DNA from 2 places in the Bacillus cereus group sp. MYBK79-1 genome. Region 1 is predicted to be linked to the other one. Evidence: a T-box and tRNA genes for the amino acid it is inferred to sense, from the RefSeq annotation. Region 1 holds a T-box; the other holds one or more tRNA genes.

Region 1 (12,144 bases):
ATTCCGAGTGAGATTAAGATGTACACAAGTCCTGCAAACAAACCACCGAGCATTGCTGCTCCAGGTCCACCTGCTGTTTTCGCTGTTATTATCGGTGCGATAAAGGCGAATGATGATCCTAGATAGGCAGGCACTTGACCTTTCGTTATAAGAAGAAACGCTAGCGTTCCTAATCCACTTGATATTAAAGCTACTGACGGATTCAATCCTGTTAAAAACGGAACAAGCACTGTTGATCCAAACATCGCGAACAAATGCTGTATACTTAAAAATAACCATTTTCCCGGTTTCGGTACTTCATTAACGTCTAACACTGGCCTTTGTTCCATTGTTACATCCTCCTTCAGTTTAAATCTTTGCAATAAAAAAACTCTTTGTGCCTGTGCACAAAGAGTCCTACACTTTCGTATGCCAAATTTGACATATGAAAGCCAAGACCCTTTGGCAGCCTCACAGGACTACATTTAAAAGGGCTTTACTTATCGTATATGCTTACTCGATCTTGTTGATCTGTCTCTTGCAAATCAACTTCGATACGCTCTTCACTTGATGTTGGAATGTTCTTTCCTACATAATCAGCGCGAATTGGTAGTTCACGATGACCTCTATCAACAAGAACCGCCAGTTGGATTTGTGATGGTCTACCTAAATCCATAAGAGCATCCATTGCTGCTCGAACTGTTCTTCCTGTATATAATACATCATCCACAAGGATTACTTTTTTCTTCGTAATATCTACAGGGATATCAGAACCTTTTACAAGTGGTTCTTCGTTTTTCGATTGTAGTGTTAGATCATCACGATATAACGTAATATCTAGCTCTCCAACTTCCATTTCTTTTCCTTCAATTTGACCAATTCGTTCTGCCAAACGTTGTGCAATAAAAATTCCACGAGTTTTAATTCCGACAAGAACACAATTATCGACACCTTTATTTCGTTCCACGATTTCATGACTAATTCGTGTTAAAGCGCGGCGAATCATTTGGTCATCTAAAACGACAGCTTTCTCTTGCATGCTCTACACCTCCAAGCTTTTTTTCTTGCGTGAGAGTAATGGTATAAAAAAAGTCCTCTCAGCGTGTGCGAGAGGACTTTTGAAAAAAGGGTACAGCATACCCTATGTATTTCAAACCGTTACCTTCTCAACCTCACGGGGCTGTGTTAAAGGATCATTATTTAACTGTTGTCAGTATCTCAGTTTTCTTATGATTTGTCAATACTATTTCCGTAAAATATTTAATGCGTCTTCAAACACTTCTGGAATCGGTGCCTCAAACTGAATATATTCATCAGTACGAGGATGGTCAAACCCTAAAATACCTGCGTGCAGTGCTTGTCCATTCATGTCTAATGTTTTCTTCGGACCATACTTCGGATCTCCTGCAAGTGGATAGCCAATATATTTCATATGAACACGAATTTGGTGCGTACGTCCCGTTTCTAAGCGACATTCTACAAGTGTAAAATCTTTAAAGCGTTCTAACACTTGGAAGTGCGTAACAGCATTCTTACCATTTTCATCAACTGTCATGCTTTGACGTTCTTTCTTATCGCGACCAATTGGCGCATCGATCGTTCCTTTATCATGCGGAATCACACCGTGTACAATCGCTTTGTAACGTCTTGTTACTGTTTTTGCTACAAGTTGATTTACAAGTGATTCATGCGCCACATCATTTTTAGCAACCATTAATAGTCCAGATGTATCTTTATCAATACGATGCACAATACCAGGACGCATTACACCGTTAATACCTGACAGATCTGTACAATGGTGCATAAGTCCGTTTACAAGCGTACCGCTTGTATGCCCTGGAGCTGGATGTACAACCATACCACGTGGCTTATTTACAACGAGTACATCTGCATCTTCATAATAAATTTCTAAGCTCATATCTTCTGCTTGAATATCTAACTCTTCTGGATCAGGAATCGTTATTGTAATTTCATCATTTTCTTTAACTTTATAATTCACTTTTACCGATTTTCCATTAACTGTAACAACATCATCTTTAATCCATTGTTGTACTTGTGAACGTGACCATTCACTGTTTATTTCTGCAACGAATTTATCAATTCGCTCGCTTTTTTGTTCTTCTGCAACTGTTACTTGTACTACTTCACTCATTCAATTACTCCTTCGTTTTCTTTCCTTCTAATAATGTTTGAATAATAATTAATACAACACCAATACATAATGCTGAATCAGCTATATTGAATACTGGATAGTTGTACGAGAAAATATACACGTGAATGAAATCCACTACTTCTTGTCTAAATACACGATCAATGAAATTACCAATTGCTCCGCCTAATATTAGACCTAATGAAATTCCTAGAAGTTTGTCTGTTTTCGCATATTTTTGCATATACATTACGATAAATACTACAAAAACGACTGTAATAATGTAGAAGAACCACATTTTATTTTCTAAAATCCCCCAGGCAGCTCCTCTATTTCGATGTGATGTTATGTATAATACATTATCGATAATCGGAATGCTCGTACCCAATTCCATGTTCTTTACAATTAGCCATTTCGATATTTGATCGATGGCAATGACAAATAACGCTATTACATAATATATCATTTTCATTTCCCCCACAAAGACAGTGTACCTCAAAATTTTAGCATAGCTGCAACCTTTTCACAATGAACCTTTATAGAAGAATAAAATAAATTAAAAAAAGGTAATATAATATCGTTGTGTGCATTCATACATTTACTTTTTCATAGAAAAATTCATGAATGGTACGGGCAGTGGGCATCGTCTTCATTTGTTTTACCGAAATTACTCTCCCTGTCTCTTCACAAATACCATACATATCTATTTCCATTTTAAATAATGCACGTTCTACATCTTTTAAGTCCTCTTTTATATCATGTAATAGGAGTTTTTTCTTTATCTCTTCCTTCATTTCATATCCAAGCTCTTCGCTAAACTCTGTATCATATTTGTGCATGACCTCTTTAGCTAGCCTCTCTTGTAACTCTTTTCGCATCAATTGCAATTCTTCTTTGATTTCCATATACATTTCATTCACGTGTACATTCCTCCCAGCTGCAATGTACGATTAGTGTGTCCGAAATTTCCATGCTTACCTCACACACATTTTTCCTTCATAGGAAAGAGAGTGAAAGTTATTTCAATATATCGTCAATAAAAAAACTGACTGCACTTATGCACAGTCAGTTTTTTTATTATTTTACGTAGTTTTCTTTAACAACTGTCGCACAACGCTCACATAATGTTTCATGTTCAGCATCTTTACCAATTGTTTCTGAAACTACCCAACAACGTTCACATGTTTCACCAGTTGCTTGAGCAACAACAACGGCTGTATGCTCATACTTCGGCGCATCTGCTGGCGCTTCTTCCATCATGCCACCAAGTTTATACTCAGAAACGATGAATAATTGCTTTAAGTCTTCACTAATAGACTCTAACATAGCTTTCATTTCTGCAGTTGGATATAGCGTAATACTTGCATTTAATGACTTACCGATTACTTTTTCATTACGAGCTACTTCTAACGCTTTTAATACGTCATCACGCAATGTCATAAATGCATCCCATTTTGTTTTTAATGCTTCCTCACCATCTAATTGTACAGCTTCTGGCATATTAGTTAATTGTACACTTTCTTCTGTTACACCTGGAATGTATGGCCATACTTCATCAGCTGTATGCGGTAAGATTGGAGTTACAAGTTTCGTCAATGCAACAAGAACATCATATAATACAGTTTGAATTGCACGACGATCTTCATGGTTTGCACCTTCAATGTATAAAATGTCTTTTGCAAAATCTAAGTAGAATGAACTTAAATCAATTGTACAGAAGTTATGAATTGCATGATACACAGCAGCGAAGTCGTATGTTTCATATGCTTCTTTTACTTTTGTAATTAAGTCATTTAATTTCACTAACATGTAACGATCTACTTCACGAAGTTCAGCTACAGCTACTGTATTTTCACTTGGCTTAAAGTCATCTAAGTTCCCTAATAAGAAACGGAATGTGTTACGGATTTTACGATACACTTCTGCTACTTGTTTTAAAATATCATCTGAAATACGTACATCAGATTGATAGTCAACCGAAGATACCCATAAGCGTAAAATATCTCCACCTAATTGATCCATAATTTTCTTCGGTACGACGATGTTTCCAATCGACTTACTCATTTTACGTCCTTCACCATCTAATACGAAACCATGGCTTAGTACACCTTTATATGGAGCTTTACCTGTTACAGCAACTGCTGTTGATAATGAAGAGTTAAACCAACCACGATACTGGTCAGATCCTTCTAAATATAAATCTGCTGGACGTTGTAAGTCTTCGCGCTCTTCTAATACCGCTTGGTGAGAAGAACCTGAATCGAACCATACATCCATGATGTCTGTTTCTTTACGGAATTCACCATTCGGGCTACCTGTATGTGTAAATCCTTCTGGTAATAGATCTTTCGCTTCACGCTCGAACCATACGTTAGAACCGTGCTCACGGAATAACTCTGCTACATGGTTAATTGTTTCATCTGTAATAATTGGGTCACCATTCTCTGCATAGAATACAGGGATTGGCACACCCCATGCACGCTGACGAGAAATACACCAGTCACCACGGTCACGAACCATATTATGAAGACGAGTTTCTCCCCATGCTGGTACCCATTTTGTTTCCGCAACAGCTTCTAATAATTCTTTACGGAACGCTTCAATAGATGCAAACCACTGTGCTGTCGCACGGAAAATAATTGGTTTTTTCGTTCTCCAATCATGTGGGTATGAATGCGTAATGAATGTTAGTTTCAGTAACGCGCCTACTTCTTCTAATTTTTCTGTAATTGGCTTGTTAGCTTTATCATAGAATAAGCCTTCAAATCCAGGTGCTTCATTTGTTAATACACCTTTATCATCAACTGGGCAAAGTACTTCTAATCCATACTTTTTACCAACAACGAAGTCATCTTCCCCGTGTCCTGGTGCTGTATGAACACAACCTGTACCTGCATCTGTTGTTACGTGATCCCCTAGCATAACTAATGAATCACGATCGTAGAATGGATGTTTTGCAACTGTGTACTCAAGTTCGCTACCTTTTACCGTTTTCACAACTTCAGCATTTTCCCACTCTAACGTTTTTGCAACTGTCTCAAATAGTTCAGAAGCAATAATATATTTTTCATCATTTATTTTTACAATAGCGTATTCAAGTTCTGGGTGAACAGAAATACCTAAGTTTGCAGGTAACGTCCAAGGTGTTGTTGTCCAGATAATGAATTTCTCATCACCTTCTAATACGTTCTTTCCATCTTTTACAGGGAATGCTACGTAAATAGATGCTGATTTTTTATCTTGGTATTCAATTTCAGCTTCTGCTAAAGCTGATTCACTCGTTGGAGACCAGTAAACTGGTTTTTGTCCTTTATAGATATAACCTTTTTTCGCCATATCACCAAACACTTTAATTTGTTGTGCTTCATAAGCCGGCTCTAAAGTAATATATGGGTTATCCCAATCTGCACGTACACCTAAACACTTAAATTGTTCACGTTGACGTTCTACTTGTTCATATGCATACTCTGCACATAACTTACGGAACTCAGCAACTGTCATTTCTTTACGCTTTACACCTTTATTTGTTAAAGCTTGCTCAATTGGTAAACCGTGTGTATCCCAACCCGGTACATATGGTGCGCAGTAACCAGTCATTGATTTATAACGAACAATAAAGTCTTTTAACACTTTATTTAATGCATGTCCCATATGAATGTCACCATTCGCATATGGAGGTCCATCATGCAGTACAAATAAAGGACGACCTTTCGTATGTTCTTGTACCTTTTCATAAATATTCATTTCAGCCCACTGTTCTTGCATTGCAGGCTCACGTTTTGGTAAATTCCCACGCATTGGGAACTCTGTTTTTGGCATTAGTAATGTATTTTTGTACTCCATGCTCAATTCCTCCTTACATGTATAAAAGAAACACTTAAAAAACGGAATAAAAAAGAGACCTTCTCATCCCAAAAAGGGACGAGAAAGTCTCCCGCGGTACCACCCTAGTAGATCCTATACGTATGTATACAATCCTCTTTATATTCTTAACGCGAATATACGCCTACGCTTACTCTATTTGTTCAGCGCGGAACTCCAGGGTGATATTCCCCATTATCTCCTTATCCTGAGCTTACACCATCCTCAGTTCGCTATATAAGGTATGAAAAAGGTACTTATCCCTATCTTCGTTTTTCTTAATAAATATGTTGTTTAAAATTATATGTAATAATGAGAAAAACGTCAAGCTTACACTGTTTCTTCTTTTTTCAACAGTTCATCTACTTCGTCTTCTAACTCAATTAGCTTATCCCAATCATCGTTGTTTAACATTTCAAGCTGTGTTTCTAATAACATACGGAAACGAGTGCGGAATACTTTCGCTTGTTTCTTTAACTCTTCAATATCAAAAGCAACTTTTCTTGATTTTACTAACGCTTCGTTAATAATACGGTCTGCATTCTTTTCAGCTTCACGTACGATTAATTTTGCTTCTTTTTGCGCATTACGTTTTACTTCTTCCGCTGCTTCTTGTGCAACGACGATAGATTTGTTTAACGTATCTTCAATATTAGAGAAATGATCTAACTTCCCTTCTAATTGCGCAACTTTTTCTTCTAAAGCTTTTTTCTCACGAATGACTAATTCATAATCTTTGATAATTTGATCAAGAAACTCATTTACTTGATCTTCATCATAGCCACGGAATCCGCGACCAAATTCTTTGTTATGAATATCTAATGGTGTTAACGGCACAACGCCACCTCCAAGTAGTTATCTAAATTTCCTCTTTCAATTATATCTTTTCTTCGACAAAATAGGAGGATTTCCTTCTAAAAAACCAATCATTTTAGTATACCATACAAAATTCTCCATTTGTCGCGCTTTGTTCTACCTTCTACAGAAAACAATTTACTTCGTCCATATCCTCTCACTGAAAAAACATCTCCTGGATAACATTCATAAGAAGTTTGCTCCACTGTTTTCCAATTCACTTTTACTAAACCATTTTTTATGAAAGGTTGTACTTTTTGTCTGGATATATGTAACATTTCAGCTAACATAACATCTAAACGAAGTGAAGAAACCGTTCCAGATTTCTCTCCCCACGTTTCTTGCATCTGTAGAATTTTCTCTCCTTGCACTGATGATAAGGAAACTTTCACTTTCCCTATAGATTGTAAGTTCATCTCAATATAAGATACAACTTCTTTGGCAACTACAATTTGGGCACGATCTTCTTGAAGCAAAATATCACCACATTTTTCTCTCGTTAAACCAAGAGACATAAATGTACCTAATATTTGCCTATGTTCTAGTGTATAAAACTTGGAAGGATAGTCAATTTCCAATACTTCTACTTGAAATTCCTCTTCATTCACTACTAGATAGTCCGGATAAATGAGTGCTCTCTTACGCTCTGCATGTGGCGTTGCACCATCAAATTGTACAGTAACATCCCCTTTTCCTATTACCATAGTGACAATTTGTTGTTGTCTTGGATCAAGGAAGTCTGTTAACTTCACTTGATGGTACTCCGCTGCTTGCTTCCACTCTAACACCTTATCCACAAAGACCTCTTCATCGGGTCTGAAATGTTCATAGATGCTCATTTATTTAACCTCTTACTATAAGAAATAGTTGAATATACTTATTAAACCATTCGTAGCAAGCTTTAACGTGAAAATCGCAACGAGCGGAGAGATATCAATCATACCAAGCGGCGGAATAAATCTGCGAAATGGTTCTAAATACGGTTCACAAATACGCGCAAGAATATCTCCGAAAGTTGATTCCTTTGCACCTGGGAACCATGATAGGAGAATGTAAATAATAAGTGCCCACGAGTAAATCTCGATAGCATAAACTAAAAGCCTTAAAACTGTTTCCATGGCGTATTACCACCTCTTTATATTTGTGTCTTCTTCTTCACCGAATAACTCTGAAATTGCACCAACAATATCTACATTTTCAGGTGTACACATAAATGTTTTCGGTCCTATTTTTTGAATATCCCCGCCTATAGCGTATACAGTACCACTTAAAAAGTCAACGATACGTACAGCTTGATCAGTAGACATTCGTTGTAAATTAATCACAACAGCTCGTCTACCTTTTAAATGGTCCGAAATCCCTTGCGCTTCCGAATATGTGCGTGGTTCTAATAAAACAACTTTTGAAGATTGCTTTGCCGTTTCAATGCTCACAACATTTTGTTTCGGTTGCGCTTTTGGAAACGTAACATCTTGTTGTTCTGGCGGATCTTGCTGCTTCTTCATGTCTGTTTGCTCCTTTTCATAACTATATTGAGCTGCTTCTTTTTCTTCCGGTGTATCAAAAAAGAAGTATTTTACTTTTGACCAACTCATAATAAGATTCTCCTTCCTTTTACGCTTTTCCTACTAAAATCGTCCCCAAACGAATATATGTAGCACCTTCTTCAATTGCAATCGTGTAATCATTAGACATTCCCATTGATAATTCTTTACATGGCGCATGTAATAATTCTAGCTCCTGCACCTCTGTTTGTAGCATACGTAACTCCTTAAAACAGCGTCTGATTTCTTCCTCTTCTTCTGTAAACGGAGCCATTGTCATTAATCCAACCACTTCAATCTTATCCAATTCTTGCAAACTTTGAATGAAAGAAACGGTTTCTTCTATTGCCAATCCTTGCTTTGATTCTTCAGATGATGTTTTCACTTGAATAAAACATTTCACTTTCTTATCAGCACGTTTTTGAATTTCTTTTGCAAGTGAAAGTCGATCTAACGAATGTAAATAATCAATTTCATTAATGATTTCTTTTACTTTTCTCGTTTGTAATGATCCAATAAAATGCCAATTCACTTTCTTACCGAAATGTTCGTACTTCTGTAAGAAACCTTCATTTCTATTTTCACCTAAATCACTAATTCCAGCTTCAATTACCTCGTTTGTCTTTTCAATTCCTACCGTTTTTGTAACTGCAACGAGTTTAATATCTTGCAACGAACGTCCCGCTCGTGCGCAAGATTGTTTAATTGCTTCGTTTACAGTTGTTAAATTTTTTTGTACTGTCACTTGCTTTCTTCCTCCTTAAAACCTATGAAACTCAACATTCTCCCTGTCTTACCTTGATCACGACGATGAGAGAAAAACAATTGTTCTTCACAGCTTGTACAAAGAGATGACATTACAATATTCTCTTCTTTTATGCCTGCTTGTACACATAATATACGATTAATTTCTTTTAAATTAATTGCGTACTGCCCATCAGAAATTTTTTTATAAGGGACAGAACCGTTTACTACTTGCTCTGCTGCTGTTAACACTCTATCATCAACAACGTAACAACAAGATCCAATTGCTGGTCCAATTGCAACATGAATTTCATCGCTTGAAACCCCTTCTGCATTCCAGTTTTGAATCATTTCCTTTGCAATCTCTTTTACAGTCCCTTTCCATCCAGCATGCGCAAGTCCTATCATACCATGTGATGGCGCATAAAAATAGAGTGGAACACAATCCGCGTAACATGATGTTAGAAGAACATCATTATTAGTCGTATAAATGCCATCTGTTTTTGAAATGCCGTCTTCATATGAATAGACGCCACTTCCTTTTTCCTCTTGTCCTACTTTTTCAACATGATGATCATGAACTTGTTCAGAGCAAATCCAGTTTTCTAATGGTTTTTTTAACTTATTTGCTAAAATGCGTCTGTTTTCATGAACGTTCTCCACGATATCATTCACATGTAATCCTAAATTCATCGCATGAAAGGAGCCCGTACTTACCCCACCATCTTTTGTCGTAAATCCAGCAGTAATGTTTCCAAGTTCTTTCCACGCTTGTAAATACAGTATACCGTCCACATATTTAAAGGGTTCTCTCATAACAAAGCGGCTCCTTTTAATTAAAATAACATAAAAAAGCATGGTACTTCCTGTCTATTTTACCATACTTTTATTTTTTCATAATGCCAACAAAAAAAAAAGAGGAATTTGTAATATTCTTTATGAAATTGTCGGTGTTTGTATTGATTCTGTTACAGAATTAACAGGATTTACTCTAACAAGTATGACATCTTCCCCAATTTTCATAATTTCCTCCCAAGGAATTACAATTTCTACATCCTTCCCAAAAATCCCCAACATACGCGCCTGTTTAGAAATAATAATAGACCCGATCTTCCCTGTGTTCATATCAATTTCAATGTCTCCAATATTCCCAAGCCTTTTTCCATCTGAAACATTTATTATCTCTTTCATCTGCAACTCCGAAATTCTTATCATTTTCATCCTCTCCCTTATATATGACGAATTGAAAAAACACTGTTTCTCAAATTAACAGGAAGCACCCTCTACTAATCCCATATTATTTTCATTATATGAACACAGCTTCCCTACTATGAGCGAAGACAAACTATATTACATATAAAAAGGTTTCACCATAAATGGTGAAACCTTATCCTTGAATCGTTTTATTCATTTGTCTAATAGCTGATTTCTCTAAACGTGACACTTGTGCTTGAGAAATCCCAATTTCTTCTGCAACTTCCATTTGTGTCTTTCCTTGAAAGAAACGTTTTCGAATAATCATTTTCTCACGATCATTTAAACGCTTCATCCCTTCTTTCAGTGCTAACTCTTCAACCCACTGCTCGTCCTTTTGTTTTTCATCACTTAACTGATCCATAACAAAGATAGGATCTCCCCCATCGTTATAAATCGGTTCAAATAATGAAACTGGATCTTGAATCGCATCTAATGCAAAAACAATTTCTTCATGAGTCACTTCAAGCACTTTTGCAATATCCATTGCTGTTGGTTCTTTTGAATTCTCTGCAATCAATTTCTCTCTTACTTGTAACGCTTTATACGCAATATCTCGTAATGATCGAGATACGCGAATCGGATTGTTATCACGCAAATATCTGCGTATTTCCCCAATAATCATCGGCACAGCATACGTTGAAAATTTTACATTTTGGCCTAAATCAAAGTTATCAATCGATTTCATAAGTCCGATGCAACCAACTTGAAATAAATCGTCAACATATTCTCCTCTGTTATTAAATCTTTGGATGACGCTCAGTACAAGACGTAAGTTTCCATTCACTAATTTCTCTCTTGCGCTTATCTCTCCACTTTGCATTTCACGAAATAATTTACGCATTTCATCATTTTTTAGTACGGGAAGTTTAGCTGTATCAACACCGCAAATTTCTACTTTGTTTCTCGTCAAAGTGTTCCCTCCTATCGGGAGTTGCTGTACAGTGTAAAGTATTTCCTTTGAAGGGGATTTTATGCATGCGGTTTTCTCTTCATTTTTCATTTCCGTTGTCTCTTCTCATACAACGAAAGAGAAAAAGACCAGCCTAGATAATGGCTGGTCTTTTTCTTTACACCATTTTATTAAATTCTTTTCGTAATCTTTTTATGATTCTTTTTTCTAAACGCGAAATGTATGACTGTGAAATCCCAAGCATATCCGCCACATCTTTTTGCGTCTTTTCCTCTTCTCCAGCAAGCCCAAACCGAAGTTCCATAATTTGTTTTTCACGATCATTTAATTGATGCAATGCTTTCATTAGAAGATGACGATCTACAGTAGCTTCTAAATCTTTTGTAATAATATCATCATCTGTACCTAATACATCTGATAACAAAAGTTCATTCCCATCCCAATCGATGTTAAGCGGTTCGTCAAAAGAAACTTCTGAACGATTTTTATTATTCCGGCGCAAATGCATTAAAATTTCATTCTCTATACAACGTGAGGCATATGTTGCTAATTTTATTTTCTTTTCCGGATTAAATGTATTCACTGCTTTAATAAGGCCGATTGTTCCTATACTAATCAAGTCTTCAATATTTATCCCTGTATTTTCAAACTTTCTTGCTATATATACAACTAACCGTAAGTTGCGTTCAATCAGTAACGATCTTGCTGCCTGATCTCCTTTTGGCAATTTATTCAAAAGAACTTCCTCTTCTTCTTTCGTTAATGGTGGTGGCAACGCTTCACTTCCACCAATGTAATAAATTTCATCGGTCTTAATTCCTAATTTCAGCAATACTTTATACCAA
Region 2 (12,144 bases), on a different contig from region 1:
GATAAAGAGCAATAAACCTAATAAAACAATCATCCCAGCAGCTGCTACATACTGAAATTCTTCTTGCGGTCTACTCATCCAATTAAAAATTTGAATTGGTAAAACTGTAAATCTATCAAACATACTAAATGGAACATAATTTGCAAATGCAAGTGCCCCGATAACTAATAGCGGTGCCGCTTCTCCAATCGCCCTTGATATCGCTAACGTACAACCTGTTATAATTCCCGGGAAAGCAGATGGCAATACAATTTGATACATCGTTTGCCACTTCGTAGCACCTAATCCGTAAGAAGCTTCTAATAATGACCTTGGTACAGATCGTATCGCTTCTTGACTTGCTACAACAACTGTAGGTAAGACGAGTAAACTCATCGTCAGTGCCGCCGCAATAATACTCTCACCTAAATGAAGAGCATATACAAAAATAGTTAAGCCGAGTAATCCAAATACAACGGAAGGTACTCCTGCTAACGTTTGATTATTAATTTCTATTACCTTTTTAAATATAGATTCCTTCGCATATTGCTCTAAATAAAGAGCAGTTCCAACTCCAAATATAAAGGAGACTGGTATAACAATACTCATAAATAATATCGTTCCTGACAAAGCTGCAGCAATCCCAGCTTCTTTCGGATTACGCGAAGCGAAGTTTGTAAAGAAATCTAACGAAAGGTAACTTATGCCTTTTTCAAAAATTTGAAAAAGCAAAATAAACAGTATTACTATTGAAAACCAAATAGCTATATAAAATAACATTTTGTAAACTCGATCTTTTAAAAAACGTGATGCCATATTTTCTTGTATTTTTTTATGATTCAACATTCGCATATTATGTCACCCTCCTAAAGCGGTGCATAATAAACTGCGAAATGATGTTCATTATAAAAGTAAACAAGAATAACGTTGCGCCTACAGCGTACATGCTGTAATACGTAATTGTTCCATGCGGAGCATCACCTAAACTCACTTGCACAATATAAGCTGTTAACGTTTGAATAGAGTGTGTCGGATCGAGCGATACGTTCGGCGTGGATCCCGCTGCAATTACAACGATCATCGTTTCACCAATTGCCCTGGAAGCAGCTAATATAATCGCTGCCATAATCCCTGTAAAAGCCGAAGGAAACACGACTTGTTTTACCATCTCAAACCGAGTTGCTCCAAGTGCTAACGAAGCTTCTTTCGTCCCTTTCGCTACAGCTCTCATTGCATCTTCAGAAAGAGATGCAATTGTCGGGATCATCATAAAGCCAATAACAATACCTGGACTAATCGCATTAAAAAACTGTAAATCTGGTATAATTCGTTGTAAAAGCGGTGTGACAACTGTTAATGCAAAGAAACCATATACAATTGTCGGGATACCTGCTAATAGTTCTAACATCGGCTTTAATACTTTCCTTGCACCGCCCGAAGCATATTCGCTTAAAAATACGGCACACGCTAAACCGATAGGAATTGCTACGAGCATAGCGATTGCTGTTACAAGTACCGTTCCACATATAAGTGGTAATATACCGAATTTAGGATCTTCAAAAAAAGGTAACCATTCTTTCTCTGTCAAAAAGGAGAGCAATGGTATTTTTTGAAAAAACATCATTGTTTCATTTGCCAGCGTAAAAATAATTCCAAGTGTCGTCACAATAGACACGCTAGCAATTATTTTTAGTAATAATGGAACGATTCGATTGATTCGCTGCGTTTTTTTTCTTTGTTTTGTATTTCTTTCAATCAAATATTGTACAGAAAATGTAATTTGACTTTTGTCATTATGAGCCAAAGATGAAAACCCCTTTCCACCCTGACATTACCTTTTTATTTCTGTTAACATCCGCAGCTGTTCATTGTATTTTTCTTTTGGTAATTTTACATATCCAACCTCTTCAGCAAGATTACCAACATGCTGAATCATAAACTCAACATAATTTGCTACATTCATTTTATTTCGGATAGATGCATCATTCACATAAGCAAATAGCGACCTAGATAATGGCTTATATTTACCTGATTGAATCGTATCTTTCGTCGGAAGTACACCATCCACTTTTATTGCTCTCACCTTATCTCGATTGGCCATATAATAAGCATATCCTACAAAAGCAATGGCATTTTTATCATTCATTACCCCTTGCATAATAACTTGATCATCTTCAGACAAAGAGACTTTTTTTACAATGCGATTATTTTGTAAGATGACATTTTGAAAATAATCATACGTACCAGAGTCTACACCTGGCGCATAAAACTTCACCTGTTCACGTGGCCATGAAGAATGAATTTGTGACCATCGCTTTTCGTTTCCATCTTCACTCCATAATAGACGTAACTCGTCTACTGTCATATTGTCTACCCAAGTATTTTGGCGATTCACAACGATCGTCAGACCATCGTAAGCAACTTCAAATGGTGTAAACTGAATGGAGTTTCTCTTCATTTCATTTTCTTCCACTTGTTTCATTACTCTCGAAGCATTATTTATATCCACTTCTCCTTTACTGAAACGATTAAATCCTCCTCCTGTTCCAGAAACACTGATGGAGATTTTCACGTTCGGATGCACCTTTGTATATTCCTCCGCTACCGCTTCTATAATAGGAAAAACCGTTGAGGATCCATCAACTCTCACTTCTCCCATTTCATTCACAGCAAATGCAGTAGACGTGCCAACATAAAGGAAACATGTCGACAGTATGAAAACTTTAATCGATGCACTTATCCATTTCACGTGTTCTTCCTCCTAGAAGTAACCGGAAATAACAGGATTACAGATATAAGAATACTGCTAAACTATTAATTCGGTTTTAATTGTTTGTAAAAGTTTTGTAAAGTTCCACAAGAACCTACATAAGATGAAATTTTAATCCGTAGCTACCGTTCATCTTCACTGATGATCAGTCCATAAAATCGTTATCCTACATGGCGAATGCATACGTATCATTTATGAGGTCCCTTAATTTTCCGATATAATATGCTTGTCCACCTTATTAAAACGTATGCATGAATCATAAAAAAAAGCACACTATCTTTTCAGATAGTGTGCTTTTTTTACAACTTTTTTATTCATCATTTTGCTCTTTATTTTTCTTATCTATTTCATCTTGTGTAGCTTCACCATTTTCTACTTTTTTCAAATCAAAGTACGCGTCCATAATGTCACGACTAATATAACCGTTAATACCTGATTTATCATCTACCCAAGGTACAACAACAGAAAATGCTACTTCAGGATCTTCAAGTGGTGCATAACCTACTAATGTTAAGTTATATGTCTCTTTGCGCTCACCTTTTGCATTTCTACCAATCTCTTTATCTCCGCCATACACAGTTTGAGCTGTACCTGTTTTACCAGCAGCTTTATATGGTGCACCTGCAAAGTATTTCGTAGCTGTACCACCAGAATCGTTAAATACTTGTCTAAATCCTTCTTGAACACGTTTAATTTGTGATTCAGGCATATCAATACGATTTAGCACTTTCGGTTCCATTGAATGAACAACTTTTCCTACTTCATCTTGTTTCACTGCCGGTTGTCGAATTTCCTTTACAACTTGCGGCTGCATACGGTAACCACCATTTGCAATTGTTGAAATGTACTGTGCTAATTGAAGTGGTGTATACGTATCATACTGTCCAATTGATAAATCTAATAAGAAACCTGGCTGATTTCCTCTACCTATTTGGCCCGCAGATTCATTCGGTAAATCAATACCGGTTTTCACGCCAAGTCCAAACTGCCCGAAATAATAACGCATCGTATCAAATGCTTTTTGTGGTATATCTAACGTACCACCTCTCACATATTGAACACCTGCGATATTCATCGCTGTTTTAAACATATATACGTTAGAAGACATTTTTAATGCTGTCAAATCATTAATATATCCCATCGTCTTCCACGAAGATTTTGGCGGCGTCCCCTTTAATCTGATTGGTTCATCAAGTTGAACTGAACCTGGTTGAATTGCATTTGTTTGATATCCTGTAAGTACTGTCGCACCTTTTACAGTCGATCCCATCGGATAAGAACTTGTCATCGTTCCTAATGCGAAATCTTGCACTTTCGTTTCGCCATTTTCATTCACTAACTGTTTCCCAGCCATAGATAAAACTTCACCATTTTTCGGATTCATCATTACAACGAATGCACGATCTAAAAGAGGTTGCCCGCCTTTATATTTCAATAAACTTTTCGTGATAATTTCTTCTACACGCTTTTGTAATTCCATATCGATTGTTAAATTCAGATCATTACCACTTTGCCCTTTTGATACATTAATCGTTTCTAAAATATTACCGTTTTTATCTGTAATATTTTTCACTTCCGCTTTCGTACCGTGCAGACTGTCTTCATATTGCTGCTCAAGATAACTTTTCCCTACGCGGTCATTTCGATTATAATCACGAACAAGATAGTAATCTAGTCTTTCTCTAGGTAAACCTTCATCAGATGTTGACACCCCGCCAAGTACACTTCGGAATAAATCATCATAAACATATTTTCGATCCCAATCAACATTCGTATCTACACCCGGTAATGCTGCTAGGCTTTCACTAATAATCGCATATTCTTCTTCTGTAGCATCCTTTTTAATGACTTGTGGCGTCATCGCATATCCGCCGTCCATTTTGCTTTTAATCGCTAGTATTTCTAAATCTTTTGCGGATAATTGATTCATTTCCTCTTCTGTCACGCGATTTCGTTGACGCTCATCTAATTCTTTATCGTCAATTTTTTTATCTTTAAACTCTTGACGATCTTTATTCGTAATTTTTTCTTTAGCTTCCTCTTTATGTATAGCAAGCCAATAATCTTTTTTATCACGATCTGTTAATTTATCTGTCGGTACTTCAATCAAATCTGCTAGCTTTTTCGCTGTTTCTAAGCGAGCCTCTGCAGTTGATCCTTTCATTTTTGTAAATGTAATCGTACGTACAGCTGCATTATCTACTACAGCTCGCCCATAACGGTCAAATATTTTCCCACGTGGTACAGGATTACTTATCGTCGAGTTCTCTTTCCTCTCCACCTCATTCTTATATTCCTCACCGCGAACAATTTGTACATATCCAAGCCTTACAATAACCGCGGAGAACATTAAAAACACGCAGAAAAACAGCACGTTTAACCGAAAAGGAACGTGAGTCTTTTTCTTTTGTTGTTTCTGCTTCTTGCTCATACAAACCCCCTCTACCAACAGCTATGTAATGTGAAAGGGACACCTTCATACAGGTGTCCTCACTGCTGTCTTACATCTTTTTCTATTCTAGCATAAAACAACCGAGAAGTTAACCTTCTGGTTCTGTTTGATTCTGTGCAGTTCCTTGCGCTACAACACTTGTTTTACTCGCATTTCCCTCATCATATTTGACATTTTTAACTGCAAAATAAATAAGAAAATGTCCTGCACCTAAAATACATAATAAGTAAGGCAAACTTTTTTCAGGCGGAAAGAATAGTACAGCACATAAAAAACATAAAATTGAGCAAATTCTTCCTGCATTTAACCATAATTCCCGGACAACTACATACTCTACACGCCACTCTCTCGCATTTTTCGCTCTACCAATTACATCATATGTCATGGACCCGTATGGAACGAGCAAAATAGGGTATGCAATCGCGATGCACGCTGCATAAATAAGTAATTTTGGGTATGTAACGTTGAATATAACTAAAAATACGACAGCATATAAAATAATGCCTCCAAGCAATATTGCTTTTTTCCGCCACTCTTTCTTTAACATACGAGTGACTAGGTAGTAACATACAAATGATACTGCCGAATTCACTAAGCTATATTTTCCTAATGCAAGCTCGCTATCCGTTGCTAAATACACGTACACGGAAATCACAAAAATAAACGTTCCCTCTCTTAACCCTTGAAAAAAATGAGCACGTGTAATTCTTCCCCAATTTTTATCAATTTTCCGCTCTTTCAATACTTGTACAATTTCATACCGACCTTCACATTCTCTCTTAGATACAAAAAAGCTTAAAATAACAGCAATTGCAAATAACAGTAACGAAAGAAAGAATATGACCGTATAGCCACTCCATTTTTCCATACGTGAAATTGTGTATCCAGCTGCTATCGGTCCAATCATGCCAGAGAAGGATGTAAGAAGCCCTAAAAACCCGTTAAAGAAATCTCTTGTTTCTGGTTCTGTAATCTCAAATGTTAATAAGTTAAACGCGAGCCAGTAAAAACCATATCCGACTCCTAAAAGAGCCCCCATTAATAAAATATAGTGAGAAGCGCTTTTTCCCGCTACTAAAACAACGATAAAAAAAATAGCTAACGTCCCTACGCCTATTCGCAACAAGATTGAGCGGTCAATACGCTTTGCTAATTTCCCACCTATAAGAAATGTGAGAGGCTGTAATACAACGCTGGCCAAATTATATAAGCCAAGATTCACATAATTTTGTGTTTGTTTCCATAAATAAATGTTAACAAACGTATTCGATAAAGAAATTGCGAGCGTGTATAAACCTCCAATAAGGAGCAACAACACTAAATCCCGATTCACTTCAACGTCACCAATTATATGTTTCCACTTCATACACAACTCTCCTTTACTTCATGTTCTAGTCTTCCAAAGACAAGCCCAATTATGTAAAAGGAAAGCATAGAAAAAAGCTAGGAGCATTCTCCTAGCTTTTTTCTATCGTTATTACAATTATTTTGCTTCTTGGTAACGTTTTTCAGCAGCGTTCCAATCTACAACGTTCCAGAATGCACCGATGTAGTCTGGACGACGGTTTTGGTAATTTAAGTAGTACGCATGCTCCCAAACATCTAAACCTACAACTGGAGTTTTGCCTTCAGTTAGAGGAGAATCTTGGTTTGGCGTGCTTGTTACTTCTAACTCGCCATTATTTACTACTAACCAAGCCCAACCAGAACCGAAGCGAGTTGCTCCAGCTTTTGCGAATTCTTCTTTGAATGCATCGAAGCTACCGAATTTTGCTTCAATTGCAGTTGCAAGTTCGCCTACTGGTTGTCCACCGCCGTTTGGAGATAAGATTGTCCAGAAGAATGTATGGTTAGCATGTCCGCCACCATTGTTACGTACTGCTGTACGGATTGCTTCTGGTACTTCGTTTAAGTTTGCAACTAATTCTTCTACGCTTTTGTCAGCTAATTCTGCATGACCTTCTAAAGCAGCGTTTAAGTTTGTAATGTACGTGTTATGATGTTTTGTATGATGGATGTTCATTGTTTCTTTGTCAAAGTGAGGCTCTAAAGCATCATACGCATAAGGTAAATTTGGTAATTCGTGTTTTGCCATTGTTATATTCCTCCCAGTTTATGTATTGCCACTTAAGTGACATACAACTTCATTCTACCCTAATTGCCATAGGGTGCAAACAAATAAATCACATTGTCTTGCTATCATTAAAGTAGCAAAATTCCCACTTCTTTTCAATTAAAATGCTCATATATTCCGTAAAAAAAGCTCCCTTCTACAAGGAAGCTTCTTGATGACATAATAAACATGTGAAATGGATATGGACCCTGTAGGACTCGAACCTACGACCGGACGGTTATGAGCCGTCTGCTCTAACCAGCTGAGCTAAGGGTCCACAATTATGTATGTAACCATATATTAAATAAAGGAATTCCTATCGGATATATCCTTTAAGAAATGTAAGATAAATTTACCATATAGAAAAGAAAAGTGTCAATTGTATTTTTCTCATTCAAAAGAAGAAAATTAATAAAAAGAAATTTAGTTATCTCCACTATATGTAAATATAATATATCTTGAGATTCCCTAGATTCCTACGTTACAATGATTTTATACATACATAAAGGAAGTGAATCTATGTCCATATTTACCCAATTAGCCAAAAGCGTATATTCGCCTAAAGATATGGCGCTATTCCGTTTTCAAAAAATCGGAAAAACCATTTTGTATATTATGCTACTTTGTCTAATCACTACTATTCCAAGAACATTCTTTTACGGTAGCTTTATTCAAGATAGTGTTACCATGGTAAATCAAGCAATTGAAAAAGATTTACCTGATTTTAAAATCGAAAATGGTGAACTTAAAGCTGATATTGAACAACCTATTCAAAAGGAAGAGGGAGATGCTCTTTTCGTATTTGACCCAAATACAACAGATATAGAAAAATATCAGAACAAAACTGGTTTATTTATTTTAAAGGATAAAGTGGTTTCTATAGGAAATGGTCAAACACAAACATACTCCTACAATGATTTATTAGGGACATCTCTTGAGAAGAAAGATTTGCAAGATTTCATTTCTGTATTCGATAGTATTTATCCAATTTTATTAGCCGTTATCGGCGTATTAGTGTACCTATTCCAATTATTTATTACTTTCTTAGGAATTACTTTACTTGCGTTTATAGGTTCTGCTATGAGTGGTCAACGTAAATTATCTTATAAGCAAGTATGGACGTTAACTGCATACAGCTACACAATTCCAACAATCTTCTTTATGATCATGGATTTATTCAAAATTGTTGTACCTGGTTCAACATTCATTTATATCGCAGTTGTTTTAATTGTTCTATACTTAACAATCAAAGAAGTTCCAAAACCGAACGAAAAAAATGCCTAAATAGGCATTTTTTTTTTGGACAAGCATATATTCCTAGCAAAGGAGTGAAGAATATGAAAAGATTAGGTGTATTCTTATTCGTGCTTGTTCTTGGTTATATATTTTATTACGATATAAAAATCGGCACTTTACCGATGTTAAGTTCATATAAAAACACAACCGCTGCCCAAACGATAAAGCAAGAAAATACAGATACAAAACAAAATAAAGAGAACAAAGCAGAAAAAGAAACAGATGTCACTTATAAAACAATTGAAGTCAAAACAGGTGAGACAGTTCTTTCTATTACCGAACAAATTAATAAGAAAAAAATCCCTTCCATCGAAAAGGTAATTGATGACTTTAAACAACTAAACAAAAGTACATCTGCTACAAAAATACAAATTGGAAAGTCTTATAAATTCCCGTTATATCAATAAGCAATCACTTAATCCTTGTCAATTACATAAAGGCGCTGATACAATAGTAAAAGTGAAACCGAGCACTTCGGTTTCTATAGCCCTGTATCACGTATACTTTCATTGATATGAGGGACTAAATAAGAAACTTCTTTTATAAGGAGAGCGATCTATTCGTGAATGAAATGACTCATCGTACAAAAACACGTCCAGTTAAAGTCGGTAATTTAACAATTGGCGGTAATAATGAATTAATTATACAAAGTATGACAACAACAAAAACACATGATGTTGAAGCAACAGTTGCTGAAATTAAACGTTTAGAAGAAGCTGGCTGTCAAGTCGTCCGTGTTGCTGTTCCAGACGAACGCGCGGCAAATGCTATTGCTGATATTAAAAAACAAATCAACATTCCACTTGTTGCTGATATTCATTTTGATTATCGTCTTGCTTTAAAAGCAATTGAAGGTGGCATTGATAAAGTACGTATCAATCCTGGTAACATTGGTCGTCGCCATAAAGTAGAAGCTGTTGTAAATGCGGCAAAAGAACGCGGTATTCCAATTCGTATCGGTGTAAACGCAGGTTCATTAGAGCGTCACATTTTAGAAAAGTACGGATACCCAACTGCAGATGGTATGGTTGAGAGTGCCCTACATCACATTAAAATTTTAGAGGACTTAGATTTCCACGATATTATCGTATCTATGAAAGCCTCTGATGTTAACTTAGCGATTGAAGCATACGAAAAAGCTGCTCGTGCTTTTGATTACCCATTACATTTAGGTATTACAGAATCTGGAACATTATTTGCCGGAACTGTAAAAAGTGCCGCTGGTCTTGGAGCAATCTTAAATAAAGGCATCGGAAACACATTACGTATTTCATTAAGCGCTGACCCAGTTGAAGAAGTAAAAGTTGCGCGTGAACTATTAAAGTCATTCGGCCTTGCATCTAATGCAGCAACACTTATTTCTTGTCCAACTTGCGGTCGTATTGAAATTGATTTAATTAGCATCGCTAACGAGGTAGAAGAATACATCTCTACACTAAAAGTACCAATTAAAGTTGCAGTACTTGGCTGCGCTGTAAACGGTCCTGGTGAAGCTCGTGAAGCTGATATCGGTATTGCCGGTGCACGTGGAGAAGGATTATTATTCCGTAAAGGGCAAGTTGTTCGTAAAGTACCAGAAGAAATAATGGTAGAAGAACTGAAAAAAGAAATCGATGTAATTGCTGCTGAAATGGCTGCTGAACGAGAAAAAGAAAAAGAAAAAGAAAAAGAAACACAAGAACAATAAAAAGAAGGTTGCCACAATATTTGTGGGCAACCTTCTTTTTTACGTAAAAAAAGCTCGTCAGTTATGTAACCGACGAGTTCTTATTTTGCACATTTTGGACAACGGCCATATATTTCAAACTTATGACCGGTTACTTCATAACCGTTAAAATCTTTATTCATAAAATCCATTGGGCAGGAAGTAATCTCTTTCGTCCCCCCGCAATCTAAACAAATAAAATGATGATGATGTTCCATAATAGAACATGTAAAACGAAAATGTTTTTCACCATTTAATTCCGTTTGTTCTAAAACACCGATTTCAGCAAACACCGTTAAGTTACGATAAATCGTATCAAAGCTAAGGCCTGGATAATCATCCTTCATATGCTCTAAAACGTCTTTCGCCGTTAAATAACGATTGTGAGCTGCAAATAACCTGAGCATTTCTTCCCTTTTCCCAGTATGTTTGTATCCTTTATCTTTCATTAGGCGTAAAGCTTCTGTTAGATTCATATCTATCCCTACTTTATGCAGTTTTTTTCTTTTTCCATAAAATCGCACCAATTAAAATAAGAACTGCTATCATAACAATTGTACCACCTGGTGCTAGATCAAGTTGATATGAAGCAAACATCCCACCAATTACTGCAATTTCACCAAATAAAATGGAAAAGAAAATTGTTTGTTTAAATCCATTTGCAATACGAATACTTGCTGCAACTGGTAACGTCATTAATGATGATACGAGAAGAACCCCTACTACACGCATTGATACTGCAATGACAAGAGCAACCAATATAATAAAAATAAAGTGAATCCACTTTGCACTCAAACCAGTTGATACAGCGTATTCCTCATCAAACGATAGTAAAAATAACTCTTTGTATAATAAAGTAATCGTTACAATAACAACAATTGCTACAATGCCGATGATTATTAAATCCGTACTTGTTACAGCACTTACACTCCCAAATAAATAACTAAATAAATCTGTGTTAAATCCATTTGCAAGTGAAATAAAAATAACGCCAATCCCCATTCCTGCTGAAAGAATAATCGGAATTGCTAATTCTTGATAATGTTTATATACAGTACGTAATTTTTCAATTAGTAACGCCCCACCAATAGAAAAAACCATTCCCATATATAATGGATTTAAAAATCCCCCTGTGAAAATTGTTTTTTCTAGTAGTAAACTTGCAGCAATACCCGATAATGTCACGTGGCTTAATGCATCCGCAATAAGCGACATTCGGCGAATGACAACAAATACACCGATAAGCGGTGCAACAAGTCCTATTAAAATCCCTGCATATAAAGAGTTACGTAAAAAGTCATATTGTAAAAAATCTTGTATCATTATATCCTCCCGTGATGCTCATGCTCGTGTTCTAAACGATGAACATGATGTCCATATAAGACGGACATTTCTGCATCTTCTAACTCTCGGAACTTATCTACATTTCCATGGAAATGTAGATGTTGGTTTAAGCATGCAACATGTGTTACCTTCTCAGTAACAGCTCCCATATCATGCGTAACGAGAATTAATGTGATTCCTAACCTTTTGTTTAAATCCTCTAATATCTCATAAAAACTTTCTACATTCTTCACATCGATTCCAACAGTAGGCTCGTCCAAAATAAGTAATTCAGGATCACTAACGAGCGCACGAGCAATAAATACACGCTGTTGTTGTCCACCAGAAAGTTCTCCAATATTGCGCCCTCGAAACTCACTCATCCCCACATCAGCAATTGCTTTTTCTACCTTTTCCTTATCGCTTTTCGTAAAAAAGCGAAACAGCCCTTTTTTCGAAACGAGTCCCATTGACACAACTTCAAAAACAGTTGCCGGAAAACCAGA

Evidence for each region. A T-box is a leader RNA that pairs with one kind of tRNA and senses whether it is charged. The one in region 1 lies ahead of ileS2 (isoleucine--tRNA ligase), so its partner is inferred to be a tRNA-Ile.
Region 2: it has a tRNA-Ile gene. The T-box ahead of ileS2 (isoleucine--tRNA ligase) is inferred to sense a tRNA for this amino acid. The anticodon was not compared.

Annotation. Positions count from the first base shown of each region.
Region 1 is NZ_JBQAEO010000005.1:134,421-146,564, reverse strand. It holds gene uraA (uracil permease) at 1-329, opposite strand, end outside; gene pyrR (bifunctional pyrimidine operon transcriptional regulator/uracil phosphoribosyltransferase) at 476-1,018, opposite strand; gene ACTFOB_RS11170 (RluA family pseudouridine synthase) at 1,223-2,131, opposite strand; gene lspA (lipoprotein signal peptidase LspA) at 2,136-2,594, opposite strand; gene ACTFOB_RS11160 (TraR/DksA family transcriptional regulator) at 2,719-3,048, opposite strand; gene ileS2 (isoleucine--tRNA ligase) at 3,206-5,971, opposite strand; T-box leader at 6,043-6,268, opposite strand; gene divIVA (septum site-determining protein DivIVA) at 6,320-6,826, opposite strand; gene ACTFOB_RS11145 (RNA-binding protein) at 6,916-7,683, opposite strand; gene ACTFOB_RS11140 (YggT family protein) at 7,699-7,962, opposite strand; gene ACTFOB_RS11135 (cell division protein SepF) at 7,969-8,439, opposite strand; gene ACTFOB_RS11130 (YggS family pyridoxal phosphate-dependent enzyme) at 8,459-9,133, opposite strand; gene pgeF (peptidoglycan editing factor PgeF) at 9,130-9,948, opposite strand; gene ACTFOB_RS11120 (YlmC/YmxH family sporulation protein) at 10,069-10,347, opposite strand; gene sigG (RNA polymerase sporulation sigma factor SigG) at 10,520-11,299, opposite strand; gene sigE (RNA polymerase sporulation sigma factor SigE) at 11,457-12,144, opposite strand, start outside.
Region 2 is NZ_JBQAEO010000010.1:72,324-84,467, reverse strand. It holds gene pstA (phosphate ABC transporter permease PstA) at 1-831, opposite strand, end outside; gene pstC (phosphate ABC transporter permease subunit PstC) at 833-1,783, opposite strand; gene phoX (phosphate ABC transporter substrate-binding protein PhoX) at 1,811-2,728, opposite strand; gene ACTFOB_RS16905 (peptidoglycan D,D-transpeptidase FtsI family protein) at 3,060-5,180, opposite strand; gene ACTFOB_RS16900 (MFS transporter) at 5,290-6,567, opposite strand; gene sodA (superoxide dismutase [Mn]) at 6,685-7,296, opposite strand; tRNA gene ACTFOB_RS16890 (tRNA-Ile) at 7,518-7,591, opposite strand; gene ACTFOB_RS16885 (DUF1189 domain-containing protein) at 7,834-8,598, shown strand; gene ACTFOB_RS16880 (hypothetical protein) at 8,652-9,017, shown strand; gene ispG (flavodoxin-dependent (E)-4-hydroxy-3-methylbut-2-enyl-diphosphate synthase) at 9,182-10,297, shown strand; gene ACTFOB_RS16870 (Fur family transcriptional regulator) at 10,378-10,791, opposite strand; gene ACTFOB_RS16865 (metal ABC transporter permease) at 10,805-11,638, opposite strand; gene ACTFOB_RS16860 (metal ABC transporter ATP-binding protein) at 11,638-12,144, opposite strand, start outside.